3 regions of the Staphylococcus sp. aM genome follow, and region 1 is predicted to be linked to each of the others. Evidence: riboswitches for the same ligand, from Rfam matches in the RefSeq annotation. Region 1 holds a riboswitch; each other region holds the start of a gene.
What was found. Region 1 has a riboswitch for S-adenosylmethionine ahead of metK (methionine adenosyltransferase). Riboswitches for the same ligand answer to the same signal wherever they lie in the genome.
Positions count from the first base shown of each region.

Region 1 (6,712 bases):
ATTACATTAATATTATTAGCGATAAGCTTTTTCTTTAATACAAATAATCCTTTATTGAATAGTGTTTTAGGTTCATTCGTTAAACTGGTCATTGCATGTAGTGTGATCAATGTCATTATATTGATTGCTTCAGTGATATTTGCAGATAAATCTATCAAACACGCGCGTGAAAAGCAAGATTGGATAAGAATTGCCAGTAAGTTTTTACCTATTCTTATTTTCATCGTAATTATCATTCATATTTTATCCTCATTACATACCTATGGTTTCCTTTTTTAATGGATAACGTAGTGTGGATTTATTCAAATCAACCTTTTCTATGAGAATTGGTTGATTTAGTTTTATATATGACATTCAACTAACTCAAGATATATGATTTTATATTTTAAAACAGATTAAATTGAAAGGACTTTTGAAAATGCAATATTTTTATATTTTTATCGGTGGTGCCTTTGGTGCATTATTGAGATATCTGTTTTCTTTCTTTAATCATGGACATGACATACCTATAGGCACATTAAGCGCCAATTTAATAGGTGGCTTTTTTATGGGATTTTTGTCGGCTTTAACAATTAAGCTATTTAACAACAATCCTTTATTAAAAAAAGCCGTCACTACTGGATTCATGGGTGCATTGACTACATTTTCTACATTTCAATTCGAACTCGTTCAAATGTATAATCAGCAACAATGGGCGTTATTAATCATTTATGCTTTGATAAGTTACATCCTTTGCATTCTTTTATGTTTACTAGGTAAGAAATTAGGTGAGCAGTTATGATAAAGACAATGATATTAGTTATGCTTGGTGGCGGCATCGGTGCGATGATCCGTGCGATAATATCAAATTACTTCAATCAATTTATTACCAAATTACCTGTGGGTACATTGATAGTTAATATTATGGGATGTGTGTTAATTGGCACCGTATCTGGATTATCACTGCACATCAATTGGATAAATTCATTCTTCATCACAGGTATTTTAGGCGGATTAACAACATTTTCAACCTTATCTAATGAACTTGTAGGCATGGTATCACCTAAATTTAAGCCTATACCTTTTATTATTTATACACTCTTGCAATTTGTAGGCGCATTTTTAAGTTGTTATTGGGCTTATCATTTATTTCAATAGTTGATGATATATTAAAACCACGTCCCCCCTTTCAATTTGAGGACGTGGTTTTGTCTTTTTTATTGGCCATTAAATTCTGATGGATCAGGTCCAATTCTTTTATTTTGATTAAGGTCATCTAATTTTTTCATTTGGTCATCATTCAATTCAAAATCTAATATATTTAGATTTTCATCTATACGGTGTGGTGTCACAGATTTAGGGATTGTTACTACTTGATGTTGATAGTTCCATCTAATAATCACTTGTGCTGGCGTTTGCCCAACTTCTTGTGCTACCTGATTAACTATTTCATCATCCAATATTTGAGCATTCATTAATGGTGACCAAGATTCCATCACGATATTTTGAACATCTAAATATTGTCTTAACTCTTTTTGAGTTAAGTATGGGTGGAATTCAACTTGATTGATGACTGGTTTAATAGATACTTGAGCCAATAATGCTTCAAAATGATCTACATTAAAGTTACTCACTCCAATGTTTTTAACACGCTCTTGTTTATATAAATCTTCCATACCTTGCCATGTATCTATCATTAGTGCTTCATTCGTACCTGGCCAATGCATTAAATATAAATCTAGATAATCTAAGTCTAATCTTTTCAAACTATTTTCATAAGCTTGTTCAACATTTTCTCTACCAAAATCTTCTAACCATAATTTTGAAGTAATAAATAAATCCTCACGTTTTAAACCAGTGGATTCAAGTCCTTCTTTAATACCTTGGCCTACTTTTTCTTCATTACCATATACCTTTGCTGTATCGATACTTCTATATCCATTTTCAATTGCGTATTTAACAGCTTTTGTACAATCATCATTATTTTCTACTCTAAATGTACCTAGACCAACTTTCGGCATCGTGTGTCCATTATAAAATTTAATATTGTCCATACATTCCCACTCCTTAAATACAATTTCATTATTTCTATACCCTATGAAAGTAAATCAAACTTAGATTAAACGTAAGTCATATAAAATTCAATTTCTGTGCTCAAAACTAAAAAAGCTAGTAGAGTTAAAACCTCTACTAGCTTAGTTGAAATTTAATTAAAGGATTCAATTTGTTCCATGATTTGTTGTAAATCGTCGACATTATATTGAATACGTCCATGGAATACAAATTTGTTAAAGAATTCATCAAGTTGTTCTGGTCCAACTAATACTTTGACATTACTATTTTGAGCATAGTTCGAAATAGTAACATCCCCATCATTTTTAGGATTAAAGTAAAGAATAGACGTTGGTGTATACTTTGTATTTAATTTACTTTGTAAGTCACCTGCTACATTCTGTATTTGTTGAATTTCGTCTGAATAGTTTATAAATGATAATGATTTTTGATCATTATTTTGATCAAGTACTAATGTTTGTGGTGTTGATTGATCTAATTCCAACGTATTAAATACTTGTTCCATAGTTGGTAACTCAGAAAACTGAGCACCGCTAATCCCATTATATACATGACCTTTTAGTAATTGAGAGTCAATAATATATAAACCAGTACGAGTAAGAACGAGATGACTAATTCTTTCAATTTTATTTAATTCATTTGTTGGTAGGAAAATATTAGCCATGATATGCATATCTTCAGGACGAATACGTTTTTCATTGACTAAACGCTCACGAATACCAATTAATCGCATATCAGTTACATATTCACTATGGTTTTTAGAGAATAGCTTTAATGCATCAATTTCTCTTTCTTTACTATTTACTGTAGCTTCATAATCTTCTTTTTGTTTCGTAACTGCCTTTTTATTCTCAATACGTTCTTTTTCTAAAGCTTCTTCATGAGATGCCTTTATACTTTGTTCTTTTTGTTGGTATTCTTCTTCTGTTTGTTGCTTAATCTTTTTCTTACTATTTAAAGCAATTAAAAATAGTACAAAAAAGATAAATGCAATGACTACTGCAACAATTAACCCTATACCAATAGGTGAAGATAAACTCATCACATCAACGCTCCTTTTATATGATCAATACAACTAATTATAAAACATAATGATGACATTTTCGACATTTAGTCGCAATTTATCTTATTATATTTCAAACATCCCATAAGTTATTTCGTTTAAACTTTGTTAATCGTATCTTTTAAAACGTTGACTTTATCTAATTTTTCCCATGGTAATAATACGTCAGTACGTCCGAAATGACCATATGCAGCGGTTTGTTTATAAATAGGTTGTTTTAAATCCAACATTTTAATGATACCAGCTGGTCTTAAATCAAAGTTTGCTCTAACCGCTTCAACTAATTCAGCCTCTGTTACTTTACCTGTTCCGAAGGTATCTATAGCTATTGATACTGGTTCAGCTACACCTATTGCGTATGCAAGTTGGACTTCACATTGTTCAGCTAATTCTGCAGCAACAATATTCTTCGCTACATATCTAGCAGCATAAGCAGCAGAACGGTCTACTTTAGTTGGATCCTTACCACTGAAGCAACCACCACCATGGCGTGCATAACCACCATACGTATCCACGATAATTTTACGTCCTGTTAATCCAGCATCCCCTTGTGGTCCACCGATTACAAAACGTCCTGTAGGATTAATATAGAATTTTGTCTTATCATCCATTAATGATTCTGGAACAGTTGGATAAATAACATGTTTTTTAATATCCTCTTGAATTTCTTCTAAAGATTTATCTTCAGCGTGTTGCGTTGACACAACAATAGTATCAATACGTTTAGGTTTATCATTTTCATCATATTCTACAGTGACCTGAACCTTACCATCCGGACGTAAATAGTCTATAATGTCATCTTTACGTACATCTGATAGACGTTTCGCTAATTGATGAGATAAGAAAATAGGTAACGGCATATAAGTATCTGTTTCGTTTGTAGCATAACCAAACATTAATCCTTGGTCACCTGCACCAGTTGCTTCAATTTCTTCTTCAGAAATATCATCACGGTATTCTAATGCTGTATCAACACCTTGAGCGATATCTGGTGATTGTTCATCAATGGCAGTTAAAACGGCCATCGTTTGTGAATCGTAACCATATTTAGCACGTGTATAACCAATTTCTTTAATGGTCTCTCTTACAACTTTCGGAATATCAACATATGTCGTCGTTGATATTTCACCTGAAATTAATGCCATTCCAGTTGTCACTGTAGTCTCACAAGCCACACGTGCATTAGGGTCGTCTTTAAGAATTTCGTCTAAGATTGCATCAGATACCTGATCAGCAATTTTATCTGGATGTCCTTCAGTTACTGATTCTGAAGTAAATAATCGTTTATTGTTAGTCATGTTTTGCTCCTTTTAAAATATATTACGATAATTCTCTTTTATTTGAGCTAAATAAAAGAGCCTTCTACTACTACCTAGATAGAGTGAAGGCTCTTATACGTCCATTCGCTCTTATCGTTCAGACATTATACGTCTGCAAACGGTTTGGCACCTTTCTTTTTATATGTAAAAAGAGGTTGCTGGGTTTCATTGGGTCCATGTCCCTCCACCACTCAGGATAAGAGAATCCGTTAAAATTAATACTACCTAATAAGAGAATTAATGTCAATTTATGATTTAAGTTATTTTAGTAATAATTTACGGTGGATTAATTAAATTGATATGTTATACTATTGAAATGTAAAGGCTTACATTATAACTATCTGGAGGGATTAAGTATGTCGATTGATACATACTCTGAAACGACTAAAATTAAACAATTATTAGAAAAACCATCAACAAAGTTTCAACTATCAACAACTCAACTTTACAATAAAATATTAGATAATAATGAAGGTGAACTTACTGAATTAGGTGCTATTAATGCTAGCACTGGTAAATACACTGGCCGCTCACCTAAGGATAAGTTTATCGTTACTGAACCTTCATATAGAGATAATGTAGATTGGGGAGACGTCAATCAACCTATCGATGAAGAAACATTTTTAAAGCTTTACAATAAAGTATTAGACTACTTAGGCAAGAAAGACGAATTATATGTTTTTAATGGTTACGCAGGTAGTGATAAAGATTCACGTTTGAAATTAACTGTCATTAACGAATTAGCATGGCATAATTTATTTGCACATAACATGTTCATTCGTCCTGAATCTAAAGAAGAAGCAAAATCAATCAAACCTAACTTTACAATTGTATCTGCACCACATTTCAAAGCTGATCCTGAAGTTGATGGCACGAAGACTGAAACGTTTGTCATTGTGTCATTTAAACATAAAGTGATTTTAATCGGTGGTACAGAATATGCTGGGGAAATGAAAAAAGGTATCTTTTCAGTAATGAATTACCTATTACCTATGCAAGATATTATGAGTATGCATTGCTCTGCTAACGTGGGAGAAAAAGGCGATGTAGCACTATTCTTTGGTTTATCAGGTACAGGTAAAACAACGTTGTCAGCTGATCCTGAAAGAAAATTAATCGGTGACGATGAACATGGTTGGAATAAAAATGGCGTGTTCAACATTGAAGGTGGTTGTTATGCAAAAGCAATCAATCTTTCAAAAGAAAAAGAGCCACAAATTTATGATGCTATTGAATACGGCACTATCTTAGAAAACACAGTCGTTAAAGAAGACGGTACTGTTGATTTCGATGATAATAAATTCACTGAAAATACAAGAGCAGCTTATCCTATTCATCATATTGATAATATTGTATTACCTTCAAAAGCAGCACATCCTAATACGATTATCTTTTTAACTGCAGATGCATTTGGAGTGATTCCTCCAATTTCAAAATTAAATAAAGATCAAGCAATGTATCATTTCTTAAGTGGTTTCACGTCTAAATTAGCAGGTACAGAACGTGGTGTAACAGAACCTGAACCATCATTCTCTACTTGTTTCGGCGCACCTTTCTTACCACTTCATCCTACAGTTTATGCAGATCTTTTAGGAGAATTAATTGATAAACATGATGTTGATGTTTATTTAGTTAACACTGGATGGACTGGCGGTAAATATGGTGTTGGTAGAAGAATTAGTTTACACTATACGCGTCAAATGGTTAACCAAGCTATCTCAGGGAAATTAAAAGATGCAGAGTTTACAAAAGACTCAACATTTGGTTTAAATATTCCAGTTGAAATTAAAGATGTACCAAAAACAATCTTAAATCCTATCAATGCTTGGAGCGACGCTGAAAAATATAAAGCACAAGCAAATGATCTTATCCAAAGATTTGAAGATAACTTCAAAAAATTCGGCCCTGAAGTCGAACACATTTCTGACAAAGGTGCTTTCAATAAATAAAAGTAAAACAGGCTGGGACATAAATATATATTTCAAGTTACATTCATATTTAGGCAGTAGTTGACTGTAAAGTCATTCTTTTTCTTAAAGAAATTAGAATGACTTACACATGAGTATTAACTCATGTGTTCAGATTAAGTTTAAGAGGTATACATGAACTTAAAAGTTCATGCATAAAACCGTCTAAGTAATGAATTACAAAGACGGTCTAATGTACCAAGCTTTTTCATTTCTAGTCAACCTTGCCGGGGGGACGGGCCCCAAACATAGAGAATTTCGAAAAGAAAATCTACAGACAATGCAAGTTGGGGATGGACAACGATAAAGAA
Region 1 is NZ_CP121447.1:1,022,150-1,028,861, reverse strand. Features, by position in the region: gene P7F85_RS05215 (hypothetical protein) at 1-279, shown strand, start outside; gene crcB (fluoride efflux transporter CrcB) at 419-781, shown strand; gene P7F85_RS05205 (fluoride efflux transporter FluC) at 781-1,137, shown strand; gene P7F85_RS05200 (aldo/keto reductase) at 1,197-2,033, opposite strand; gene P7F85_RS05195 (NERD domain-containing protein) at 2,186-3,094, opposite strand; gene metK (methionine adenosyltransferase) at 3,214-4,413, opposite strand; SAM riboswitch class I at 4,522-4,637, opposite strand; gene pckA (phosphoenolpyruvate carboxykinase (ATP)) at 4,791-6,383, shown strand.

Region 2 (6,712 bases), 920 kb from region 1:
ATCCATATTTGCTGTTTATCCAGGCTTACCTAAATCCGCTTTGACATGGATCATTTCTATTGTCACTTTAATTGTTGGCTTTATTGTTAGCTATGTCTTAGGACAAATAACTGCTAAAAATGAAGAACAAATATAAAAATAAGGCTCTCAAACACTAATGTGGATGAGAGCCTTTTGATTATTTAATAATTATTCTTTGTTACCTTTAACTTTATCGATAACATTATTTACTGCTTCTTTTACTTTACCAGAAGCTTTATCTTCTTTACCTTCTTTTTCAAGGTTTTCGTTATCAGTTACGTTACCTACAGTTTCTTTTACATTACCTTTTGCTTGTTCGAATTTATCTTCAGCCATGATGAATTCCTCCTAGTATTTATTTAGTAAGTTATTATGCTTAATTTATACCACTATTCATACTATATAAACATTTATTTTCAAAAAATTAATATTAATTGATGGTCTAATATGAAAATAATGCCTTTCAAATATATTACGCTTATAAAAAAGGGATGGTTAAATGTTTACAATAATTGTCCATATAGTAGCAATATTATTAATACTCATATCCTTGATTTTAATTATTAAAAATCAATTTACTAAGCCTGATAATAATGCTATGTTACCTTCTACACTTCTACTTATTGCTTCATTAATTTTGTTACTTTATAACCTATTTAAATGAGCTTATTAGATATTAAAAAAATTATACAAATGATATAAATATAAAAAATCCTCAAGCACTTTTGTCTTGAGGATTTTACTATTTCTATAATTATTCTGCTGGCACTACAGCACCATCATATTTTTTATTAATGTAGTCTTTAATTTCTTTTGAACGTAAAACTTTCATTAATTCTTTAATTTTCTTATCGTCTTTATGTCCATCTTTAACTGCGATTAAGTTAGCATATGGATTATCTTTAGCTTTTTCATAAGCGATTGAGTCTTTTTTAGGATTTAATTTTTGATCAATAGCATAATTTGAGTTAATGATAACTGCATCTGCATCTTGTTTTTGATAGATTTTTGGTAAGAATTCTGCTGATTGTTTGTTGTTAAATTTGATGTCTTTTTTGTTTTCAGTGATGTCACTGAATTTTGCGTCTTCAATTTTAACGCCTTTTTTAATTTTAATTAATCCTTCATCCACGAAGAATTTAAGGAAACGACCTTGTTCTGCAGGATTGTTAGAAACGTATACTGTTGCACCTTTAGGTAAATCTTTTAAGCTTTTATACTTTTTAGAGTAGACAGCCATTGGTTCTAATTCTACGTCACCAGCTGATTCAATTTTGTATCCTTTTTCTTTACTTTCAGTTTTTAAATAAGGTGTATGTTGGAAGAAGTTGGCATCTAATTCACCTTTATCTAATAATTTGTTAGGTGTTGTATAGTCGTTGATTGTTTGAATATCTAATTTATAACCTTTTTTCTCTAATAATGGTTTTGCTTTTTCTAAAATTTCTGCGTGAGGTGCAGGTGAAGCACCTACTTTAATTGTCTTGTCGTCATCCTTACCTCCACATGCTGCTAATGCTACAGTTAAAGATAATAATAATAAAATACCTAAAATTTTCTTCATTGATTTGTCCCCTTTTCTTTAGCGTTTATCAATTTTGTTTGTAACCCAGTCACCAATAAATTGGATGATGAATACAATGATTAAGATGAAAACTGTTGAAACTAAAATAACGTCTTTTTGATTTCGAGTGAAACCTGTTAAGTAAGCTAAGTTACCTAAACCACCAGCACCGATAACTCCGGCAATTGCTGTAGATCCCACTAATGCAATTGCTGTTACTGCTAAACCTGATACTAACGCCGGCATTGCTTCAGGTAGTAATACTTTTCTTACTACAGTCCAAGTATTAGCACCCATAGACCACGCTGCCTCAATTACCCCTTTATCTATCTCTTTGAAAGCAATTTCTACTAATCTAGCATAGAATGGCGCTGCACCTATGATTAATGCAGGTAGTGCACCTGTTGGACCACTTATTGTGCCTAAAACGACACTTGTAAATGGTATTAATAACAAGATTAAAATGATGAACGGTATCGCTCTAAATAGGTTCACGATAAATGAAACGATTGAATAAAATATTCTTGCCACTTTTGAATGACTCTTAGCCGATAAAAATAATAAAACACCTAAAATCAATCCAAATATAAAAGCAAATATTGTTGATACGACAGTCATATAAAGTGTTTCAACAATGGCTTGCCAAACTTCTGGCCATTGGACGTTCGGCATTGTAATCATTTCTTGGAGTATTTCTCCAACTGACTTAACCATGTCTTAACACCTCCACATTCACATGTTTCTCATTAAGATTAGATTTGAAATCTTCGAAATTTTCAGAACTTATAAAAGGTATATGGATAACTAAAAATCCTAATGTACCATTTCTTGTATTTTTAATGTCAGCTTCTAAAATATTAACGTCAATCTGATGCGTTTTTGTAATGTACGATACAATTGGTTGAGTCGTATTTTCACCGTTAAAATTCAATCTAACTATGTAAGCATTGTTATCTAATGGTTCTAACGCATCTAATGATTCCTCAAAATCCTCATTTAAATCATCTTTTACAAATCGTCTCGTTACTTCGTGTTGTGGATTTTCAAATACTTGGCTAACTTGACCTTGTTCTATCACGCGTCCGTTTTCCATAACTGCGACTTCATCACAAATTCGGCGAATCACTTGCATTTCATGTGTGATTAACACGATTGTTAAATTTTGTTGCTCACGTATTTTTAATAATAAGTCTAAAATTTCATCTGTAGTTTGAGGATCAAGTGCACTTGTAGCTTCATCACAAAGCAATACTGTCGGATCATTGGCTAATGCTCTGGCAATACCAACTCTTTGTTTCTGTCCACCAGACAACTCAGATGGATAAGCATTTTCTCGTCCCTTCAAGCCTACAAGTTCTATTAATTCATTTGCCTTACGTTTTGCTTCTCCTCTAGATAATCCTGCAATTTCTAGTGGGAATGTAATATTTTTAAGTACAGTTCTCGACCATAGTAAATTAAAATGTTGGAAAATCATACTTACTTTTTGGCGCTTCTTACGTAAATCTGACTTCGATAATTGACTTATGCTATCTCCATCAATAATAACTTCTCCAGAAGTGGGTGCTTCTAAATTATTAAACATTCTAATTAAGGTACTCTTACCTGCTCCAGAAAAACCAATCACCCCAAAAATGGAACCGGATTGAATGTTTAAATCAACGTGATCTACAGCGAGTACGTCTTTATTTTTCGTATGATATCGTTTCACGATTTGTTTTAACTCAATCACGTTAATACCTCCTTGTTTATAACTAATACAAATTAAAAAATGCTTCCTCAAAACTTTAGACTGTTTGAGAAAGCATTTTAAAATATCTTTCTCTCATCTTCTAAAGTTTACCTTTATGTGAATTGGCACCATTTCTATATAAGACGGTTGCCGGGCTTCGTAGGGCACATCCCTCCACCTCTCTCGATAAGAGTGTTTGCATGATTTAATTTTATTTAATCCTACCATCACGGTAGAGATTCGTCAATAATTATTTTAAATTTTCTAACAAATAAGGAACAGACCTAAACGCATACAATCTTTTTACTTCTTTATCCTTATTCATTAACATTAATACTGGTACTGACATAATTTGATGTGTTTCACTAAACTTTGGATGAAAGTTCATATCAATTTTCTTAACCGGAAGTTTCAAAATTTCATTTGCAATATCCAACATTCTTTCAGACACTTTACATGTACCGCATGTAGGCGTATATCCGAAAATGAGATGTTTATCTTCACCAAAGTTTTCAGTCACATCGTCTATTTCGATTGATTTACTCATTCACTAAAACTAACCTTTCAGTTTTTAAATTAGGTATAAGGGATTTCTCTTTTTTGCAATTAAATCCATGTTTGGTAAGTACATGCGCTAAATAATTTTTAGGACAATTGGCCACTTCGCAAAATGTTTTATCTACAAAAATATGTTCAGACTCACTTAAATACCGTTTGAACCATTTTCTAATTCGATCCCCTTCGTCATCTGAATCAGCTAAGACGAAAACTTGTTTACCATAAAGTGATTCTATCATATCATCTATCTTATCTATACTCATAGTACCATGCGTACAAATAATACTTACTGGTTCTGCAATGACTTGCTGCACTCGTTTTTTATCAGATTTACCTTCAACAATGATTACTTTATTCACAATAGTCATAAGTATTCACCCTTTAAAAATCGAAAATTAGCTATCACTATTTAATTCCACGAAGATGCTATTTATAAAACATATACTACAAAAACTTAAAATGAATTAACCATTTCATTACACTGTTAATATCTTTTTTACAAATAGCATCAATGTCTTTTTAAATCTAAGTTCATCAGATTATATGTACGCATGCCTATAAAATTCTTCCTTCGGTTCGCCTCTGCTTTCGCAATGGCATAAGTGTTTCTAAAATCTAAAGATTTAAGAAACACTAAAAAAAACTCCTTGATACGAGATCGAGGAGTTTGCAAATATTATTCGCCAATCATTTCTGAATATTGTTCTGCTGATAATAATTCGTCAATTTGGCTTTCGTCACTAATTTCTACTTTAACCATCCATGCTTTTTCGTATGGTGATTCGTTTACAAATTCAGGACTATCTTCTAATTCTTCATTAACTTCAACTACTTTACCAGTAATTGGTGCATATAATTCAGATACAGTTTTTACAGATTCAACACTACCGAAAGTGTCGCCTTCGTTTAATTCATCATCAGTTTCAGGTAATTCAACGAATACGATATCACCTAACTCGTTTTGAGCATATTCAGTAATACCAATTGTCGCTACATTTCCTTCAACTTTAACCCATTCATGTTCTTTAGAGTATTTAAATTCGTTTGGTACTGCCACGATAAATCCCCTCCTAATTTTAAGTACATTTTAATGATGCCATACCCACAATTATCAATCAACTATTATCTAAAAATTTTAAACCTTTAAATATTCGGATTTAAGATGTAAATTGGTATTTTTATGACTTTATTAAAATGAAAGTTCACTTTTTATATTTTGAAATGGTATCCAATTATAACCAAGTATTTTTATACTCTTCTTCTTTAAAACCTAATGTGATTTTATCACCTAATATAGCTAAAGGTCTTTTCACTAACATGCCATCTGAAGCAAGTAATTCAAAACGTTCTTCGTCTGATAAATCATCTAATTTATTTTTTAAATCTAATTCACGATATTTGGCACCGTGTGTATTAAATAATTTTTTAGTGTCTACACCAGTTTTATCAACAATTTCTTTAAATTCATTTTTCGTTGGTGTATGTTGAACAATATCAATTGGTTCATAACTCACACCGTATTCATCTAAAAATTTTGCTGCTTTTTTGCAAGTTGTACAATTTGCATATTGGTAAAATTTAATCATCGCTTTGCCTCCTTTATCTCTTAAATCCAATATATCATGTTATTTTAGAAAACGCTCTACTTTTTAAGCTTATTTTTTTATTTAAGTATTTTCATCCGTTATAATAAATTTACTAAATTTTTTCAAAGGAGCTTTTATAAATGGAAAGTATTAAAACAACTGAACAATTTAACGACACTGTCCAAAACGATCAACCTGTTATCGTCAAATTCGAAGCAGGTTGGTGCCCTGATTGTAAAGCAATGGATATGTGGATAGACCCTATCGTTGAAAAATATAAGGATTATGAATGGTATACTGTAAATCGTGATGAATTGGAAGATGTAACTGCTGAAAATGATGTTATGGGTATTCCTAGTATTTTAGTATTTAAAAATGGTGAAAAGTTAGCTCATTTACACTCAGCAAATGCTAAATCTCCTGAACAAGTAGAATCATTCTTAGACGAAACATTCAATAAATAATATACAAAAAATGGTCGAGACATTGATTAAGTATCATAGTACCAACTTATTGGTTTATGACTTAGTTAACGTCTCGACCTTATTTTATTATATTGCTCTACATCATCACTTTTAATACTCTGAAATTAGGTCTCTATTCTTACGTTTAGCTTTTGTCATTGGTTCTTCTAAATCAGTAAGATATAAGAATCCTGCTAATATTTCATCATCTTCAATATTTAATGCTTTACGGATTTTAGGTTCAAAAATATATGCAGGTGATTTCCAACAAGTACCAATACCTGCTTCATAAAGTAACAACATTAAATTTTGGGCAAATGCACCGAATGCAAAGTAATTTTCTCTATTTTGACGTTGTCTTGGATCTGCTTTCATAATCAACAACAACATGCCGCCTAGTTTTGTCACTTTATCATAATGATCAGCTCGCTTTTCCGGACTATCGGGGAAAGCAAAGCGTGTGATATCTTCACTCATGTTTCCTAATCTATCTTTAGCAACATGTACAACTCTCCACGGCTCTCTCATACCATGGTTAGGAGCATCGGTAGCCTTTTCTATAGCCTCATATAAAGCATTATCATCGATAGTCATATCGTGTTTAAACTTCTTGACGCTTCTTCTGTTTGATATTGCATCTTGTAGTTCCAATCATATCGCTCCTTCTTCGTTCATTGATAATCTTTATCAATAATAAAATATATTAAGGTAATGTTCAAATCGTCGACTTACTTATTATAGAAATCTATTTGTTTTTTCAATTCTTCTACATGAATTTGTCCTGGAG
Region 2 is NZ_CP121447.1:1,939,621-1,946,332, forward strand. Features, by position in the region: gene P7F85_RS09510 (DUF368 domain-containing protein) at 1-136, shown strand, start outside; gene P7F85_RS09515 (CsbD family protein) at 190-360, opposite strand; gene P7F85_RS09520 (MetQ/NlpA family ABC transporter substrate-binding protein) at 776-1,585, opposite strand; gene P7F85_RS09525 (methionine ABC transporter permease) at 1,604-2,299, opposite strand; gene P7F85_RS09530 (methionine ABC transporter ATP-binding protein) at 2,292-3,317, opposite strand; SAM riboswitch class I at 3,408-3,510, opposite strand; gene P7F85_RS09535 (thioredoxin family protein) at 3,568-3,864, opposite strand; gene P7F85_RS09540 (toprim domain-containing protein) at 3,857-4,243, opposite strand; gene P7F85_RS09545 (hypothetical protein) at 4,384-4,509, opposite strand; gene gcvH (glycine cleavage system protein GcvH) at 4,552-4,932, opposite strand; gene P7F85_RS09555 (arsenate reductase family protein) at 5,108-5,461, opposite strand; gene P7F85_RS09560 (thioredoxin family protein) at 5,602-5,925, shown strand; gene P7F85_RS09565 (nitroreductase family protein) at 6,037-6,576, opposite strand; gene aroD (type I 3-dehydroquinate dehydratase) at 6,654-6,712, opposite strand, start outside.
Region 2: another riboswitch for S-adenosylmethionine. It lies ahead of P7F85_RS09530 (methionine ABC transporter ATP-binding protein); the one in region 1 lies ahead of metK (methionine adenosyltransferase).

Region 3 (6,712 bases), 1.0 Mb from region 1:
AAAAGAAGGACTATATACAATTCCAACTGCTGAAGTACCTTTAACAAACTTCTATCGTGATGAAATCATCCAACCAGGTGTCTTACCTGAAAAATTCACTGGACAATCTGCATGTTTCCGTAGTGAAGCGGGTTCAGCTGGTAGAGATACAAGAGGTTTAATTCGTTTACACCAATTCGACAAAGTTGAAATGGTACGCTTTGAAAAACCTGAAGATTCTTGGGATGCTTTAGAAGAAATGACTACAAACGCTGAAGCAATCTTAGAAGAATTAGGATTACCATATCGTCGTGTTATCTTATGTACTGGAGACATTGGTTTCAGTGCTAGTAAAACATACGACTTAGAAGTATGGTTACCAAGCTATAACGACTACAAAGAAATCAGTTCATGTTCAAACTGTACTGACTTCCAAGCACGACGTGCCAATATCCGTTTCAAACGTGATAATGCAGCTAAACCTGAATTAGCGCATACGTTAAATGGTAGTGGTTTAGCTGTAGGTCGTACATTCGCAGCAATCGTTGAGAACTATCAAAATGAAGATGGTACAGTAACAATCCCTGAAGCCTTAGTACCATTCATGGGTGGTAAAACTCATATTCAAAAGCCAACTAAATAATTTAGATTGTTAGCGAATGACTAGCTATACAATGCGCGGTAATGAAGAGCCATCATTGCCGCGTATTTTTTTATGTCAATAACCTAAAGTAAGAGGGTAGGGGAGGGACATTAAGTAAAATTTAGATGCAAAATAGTGTGGGTAGTCTAACTATTAATAGAAAATTCTGTCATATTTAAAATGTTGTGATGACGGCATTTTAAAAGTGAGGTTTGTCTGACATCACACACACCGACGTCTAAAGTGATTGCCGTTTTCATCATTGTATATTAGACTTGAGTTTATTATTTAAACGTAAATGCGTTTGTAACTAGAAAGGGGGAGACAAGATGACCCATCTCACATTTAGACAAGGTGTTAAAGAATGCATTCCAACATTATTAGGGTATGCAGGTGTTGGTATTTCATTTGGCATCGTTGCTGCATCTCAAAAGTTTAGTTTATTAGAAATTATATTACTTTGTTTAATTATTTATGCTGGTGCGGCACAATTTATTATATGTGCGTTAGTCATAGCTGGAACACCCATAACAGCGATAGTGTTAACAACATTTATTGTTAATTCACGTATGTTTTTATTAAGTATGACTTTAGCACCCAATTTTAAGTCTTATGGTTTATGGAATCGAATTGGACTTGGTTCTTTAGTAACCGATGAAACGTTTGGTGTAGCCATCACGCCTTATTTAAAAGGTGAGCCAATTAACGATCGTTGGTTGCATGGTTTAAACATCACAGCATATTTGTTTTGGACCTTTTCTTGTGTAGTTGGTGCTGTATTTGGCAAATATATTTCGAATCCAGAGATATTAGGATTAGATTTTGCGATTACAGCTATGTTTGTATTTTTAGGAATTGCTCAATTTGAATCTGTTAAAAAGTCTAAGATCAACATCTATCTTGTGCTTATTCTATGTGTCATTGTGATGATGTTAACGTTAAGCTTTGTTATGCCCTCGTATGTAGCGATTATAATATCTGCGGTTGTCGCATCTACATTAGGGGTGGTGATGGACAGATGATGACAGATCAACATATGTTAATCATAATTATTCTATGTGGTATTGTTACGATTTTAGTCAGAGTGATTCCATTTATGATGATTTCACGAGTAAATCTACCAGATGTTATTATTCAATGGTTATCCTTTATACCTATCACACTTTTTACAGCACTTGTCTTGGACGGTATTATTCAACAACATGAAGGTAGTGTAGGCTATACACTCAATGTGCCATTCATTATTGCATTAATACCAACTGTATTATTAGCCATATATACGAGAAGTCTAACTTGGACCATTTTAGGCGGTATTGCATTTATCGCTCTATTGAGATTCTTTCTATAGAAATCAAGGTCTACATATTGAATTTCGTGATGGAGTTAGTTAAAATTTAAGTAGTTAGAAAATTTAGATAATTAATATATTTATTCAAAACTTAATCATAAAATCTTATTCAGAGAAGTTGAGGGACTTGGCCCATAGACGCTTCAGCAACCGGCTATAAAGAATACGAGTACGGTGCTAAAACCAACGAGCACTCGAATGATAAGTACTGAACCGCTTCTTACTTTTCATAGAGTAAGAAGCTTTTTTATTTAAAGGAGGATGGATTCATATATGTCGAATTATACAGTTGATACATTAGAATTAGGCCAATTCACGACAGAGTCTGGAGAAACGATACAAAACTTAAAATTAAAATATGAACATGTAGGTTATCCTGGACAACCATTAGCATTAGTTTGCCATGCATTAACTGGCAATCATCTTACATATGGTACAGATGAACATCCAGGTTGGTGGCGTGAAATTATTGATGGTGGTTATATGCCTATCAATGATTATCAATTTTTAACATTCAACGTCATAGGGAGTCCATTTGGTTCAAGTTCAAAGCATAATGATCCACATTTTCCAGATCATTTAACATTAAGAGATATCGTACGTGCACTTGAGAAGGGGATAGAAGCACTAGGGTTTAATAAAATAGATATTTTAATCGGTGGGAGTTTAGGTGGTATGCAAGCACTAGAATTACTTTATAATCGACGATTCCAAGTAGATAAAGCGGTTATACTTGCTGCTACAGATAAAACCTCATCGTACAGTTGTGCCTTTAATGAGATTGCTAGACAAGCGATTCATATCGGAGGTAAAGAAGGTTTAAGTATTGCTCGACAATTAGGATTTTTAACCTATCGATCTTCTAAAAGTTATGATCAACGCTTCACACCTGAAGAGGTAGTTAGTTATCAACAACATCAAGGGAACAAGTTCAAAGAATCCTTTGATTTATCATGTTATTTAACACTGCTGGACGTCTTAGATAGTCATAATATTGATAGAGGCAGAGATGATGTTGATGAGGTGTTTAAATCATTAGACACAAAGGTATTAACGATGGGATTCATAGATGATTTGTTATATCCAGATGATCAAGTATTAGCGGCAGGACAACGTTTTAAATATCATCGACACTTTTTTGTACCAGATAATGTGGGGCACGATGGTTTCTTACTTAATTTTGAAGATTGGGCACCTAATTTATATCACTTTTTAAATGCGAAACATATTCGACGATAATGACTAAAACCATGTTCTAACGTTAATTTTATAAGGTTGAATATCGATGTTAAAAGTATAGTATATAAAGAGAATACAAATCGAGAAATTAAATAGGTGACTATGAGATGAAACAATTGATAATTATATTAAATGCATTGAATTATATAGTTATAGCATTATTAATAATATTCAACTTCAATAATCTATCTGAAAAGGGATTAGATATATGTAGATATTTTCTTTTTATTAGTTGTGTTTTATTTATATTTTCATTAATTATGTATTTAATAACTAAGAAAGAATTTGTTTTAAAAAGTAGTTTTATTAATCTAGTTAATTTAATTGTAATATTTCCAATTCTACTATTAATAATGATTTGATTTTCATATTACTATGCTTACTATTAAAAGGTTTACGGTTAAAATATTTTAATGAATTTTAATTAAAAATTTGTAAAAATAATAGATTATTTCACTCTAAAGTACTGCTGGAATTGACCGACATAAATACCAGTAGTACTTTATTGTTTATTTTTTTCAAAGAGGTTAAAATGGTAATTATAGTCAAAAAAAGTATGGGAGTGGCGTGTGTGTTTTCAAAAATACAACCTAAAGCAACTATTATAGGTACATTAGCATTAGTGATAGTCGCTTTAGTAACACATGTATTACCTATTCTCGGCTTAATTTTATGTTTATTTGCAACAATCCCAGGTGTCGTATTATGGAACAAATCTATTCAGTCATTTGGAATTAGTGCCTTAGTAACAGTTATAATTACAACATTATTAGGTAATACATTCGTCTTAAGTATGATGGTTTTAGTGATTTTAACGAGTTTAATCATTGGACAATTACTTAAGGAAAGAGCAACAAAAGAAAGAATTTTATATGTAACAACGGTATCTCTAAGTTTAATGACATTGATAGGATTCATGTTATTACAAGTATTTGAAAAAATCCCAAGAGCAGCCGCATTAGTTAACCCAGTTAAAGAAACCGTTCATAACATGTTATTAACAAGTGGAGCAGATGCTGATTACAGACAGATGCTTGAAGAAAGTATCCGCCAAATGACGGTCCAACTCCCTAGTTATCTCATTATTATCGTTTTTCTTTTCGTTTTAATTAATCTGATCATAACATTTCCAATCTTGCGCAAATTCAAAGTAGCTACGCCAATATTCAAACCACTATTCGCTTGGCAAATGAATCGTACGCTATTAACAATCTATATTATTGATTTACTTTGTGTCATGTTTGCAACCCAACCAAGTACGTTCCAGAGTATCGTATTAAACTTTGAAGTTGTGTTATCATTAGTGATGTACATTCAAGGGATGAGCGTGATACATTTCTTCGGAAAAGCGAAGCGACTACCGAATGTAGTAACTATCATATTAATGGTTATAGGGACATTATTAACACCAATGACTCATATTGTAGGGTTATTAGGTGTCATCGATTTATGTATCAATTTAAAACAACTAATGAACAATAATAATAAAAAGTGATGAGAGGTGGAAGAATGAACCGTCAATCCACTAAAAAAGCTTTGCTCATACCATTTATCATAATGGTACTGACTGCTATAGCATTAGTCATCGTTTGGTTTATATTTAACCAAATCGTGGCAGGCATAGCTGCAGGAATATTACTAGTAATGATTATTGCTAGTGGGTTCTTGCTAAGACAAGCTTTTATGAAAATGGACAGTTATGTGGATGGTTTAAGTGGTCATATTACAACAAGTAGTAATAAGGCGATTAAACACTTACCGATCGGGATGATTGTGTTAGATGAGAACGACCATATTGAATGGGTTAACCAATTTATGTCTGAACATTTAACAACTAATGTTATTTCAGAATCGGTAAACGAAATATTTCCTAATATCTTAAAGCAATTGGAGAAAGTTCAAGAAGTAGAAATTGAACATGAAAATTATCATTATAGAGTACGTTATTCAAGCAATGAACATTGCTTATACTTCTTCGATATTACAGATGAAGTACAAACGAACCAACTATATGAAGATTCAAAACCCATTATTGCAACATTATTCTTAGATAACTACGATGAAATCACGCAAAACATGAACGATACACAGCGTTCTGAAATTAACTCAATGGTTACACGTGTAATTAGTCGTTGGGCATCAGAATATAATATTTATTTCAAACGTTATAATTCAGACCAATTCGTAGCCTATTTAAATCAAAAGATTTTAGCAGAAATCGAAGACTCAAATTTCAACATTTTAAGTCAATTACGTGAGAAAAGTGTTGGTTACCGAGCACAATTGACATTAAGTATTGGTGTCGGTGAAGGTACTGAAAATCTTATCGACTTAGGTGAATTATCGCAATCAGGTCTAGACTTAGCGCTAGGTCGTGGTGGTGACCAAGTTGCAATTAAAAACATGAACGGCAACGTACGCTTCTATGGTGGTAAGACTGACCCGATGGAAAAACGTACACGTGTAAGAGCGCGTGTTATCTCACACGCATTAAAAGATATCTTAACTGAAGGCGATAAAGTCATCGTGATGGGACATAAACGACCTGACTTAGATGCCATTGGTGCAGCCATTGGTGTGTCTAGATTCGCATTAATGAATAATCTAGAAGCATATGTTGTCTTAAATGAATCTGATATCGATCCAACATTGCGTCGTGTCATGGATGAAATTGATAAGAAACCAGAACTTAAAGAACGATTTATTACATCAGACGATGCATGGGATATGATGACATCGAAAACAACGGTTGTTGTCGTTGATACGCATAAACCAGAAATGGTTCTAGATGAAAATGTCTTAAATAAAGCAAATCGTAAGGTAGTGATTGACCACCATAGACGTGGTGAAAGCTTTATCTCCAATCCACTACTGGTTTATATGGAACCTTATGCAAGTTCAACAGCAGAACTTGTCACAGAGTTGCTAGAATATCAACCAACTGAACAGCGTTTAACACGTCTTGAATCTACTGTTATGTATGCAGGTATTATTGTTGATACAAGAAACTTCACATTACGTACGGGTTCAAGAACGTTCGATGCCGCAAGTTATTTACGAGCACATGGTGCCGATACTATTCTTACACAACACTTCTTAAAAGATGATGTGGATACGTACATTAACCGTTCTGAATTAATTAGAACAGTCGAAGTACAAGATAACGGTGTTGCGATTGCACATGGCTCAGACGATAAAATTTATCATCCGGTTACAGTTGCACAAGCAGCCGATGAGTTGTTAAGTTTAGAAGGTATAGAAGCTTCATATGTCGTTGCCAAACGTGAAGATAACCTAGTCGGTATCTCAGCCCGTTCATTAGGCTCAGTTAATGTTCAATTAACAATGGAAGCCCTTGGTGGCGGGGGTCACTTGACGAATGCAGCGACACAATTAAAAGGTGTCTCAGTCGAAGATGCCATTGTACAATTACAACAAGCAATAACAGAACAAATGAGTAGGAGTGAAGACGCATGAAAGTAATTTTCACACAAGATGTTAAA
Region 3 is NZ_CP121447.1:12,970-19,681, forward strand. Features, by position in the region: gene serS (serine--tRNA ligase) at 1-622, shown strand, start outside; gene P7F85_RS00050 (AzlC family ABC transporter permease) at 952-1,644, shown strand; gene P7F85_RS00055 (AzlD domain-containing protein) at 1,641-1,970, shown strand; SAM riboswitch class I at 2,073-2,178, shown strand; gene metX (homoserine O-acetyltransferase MetX) at 2,244-3,209, shown strand; gene P7F85_RS00065 (YybS family protein) at 3,766-4,704, shown strand; gene P7F85_RS00070 (DHH family phosphoesterase) at 4,719-6,686, shown strand; gene rplI (50S ribosomal protein L9) at 6,683-6,712, shown strand, end outside.
Region 3: another riboswitch for S-adenosylmethionine. It lies ahead of metX (homoserine O-acetyltransferase MetX); the one in region 1 lies ahead of metK (methionine adenosyltransferase).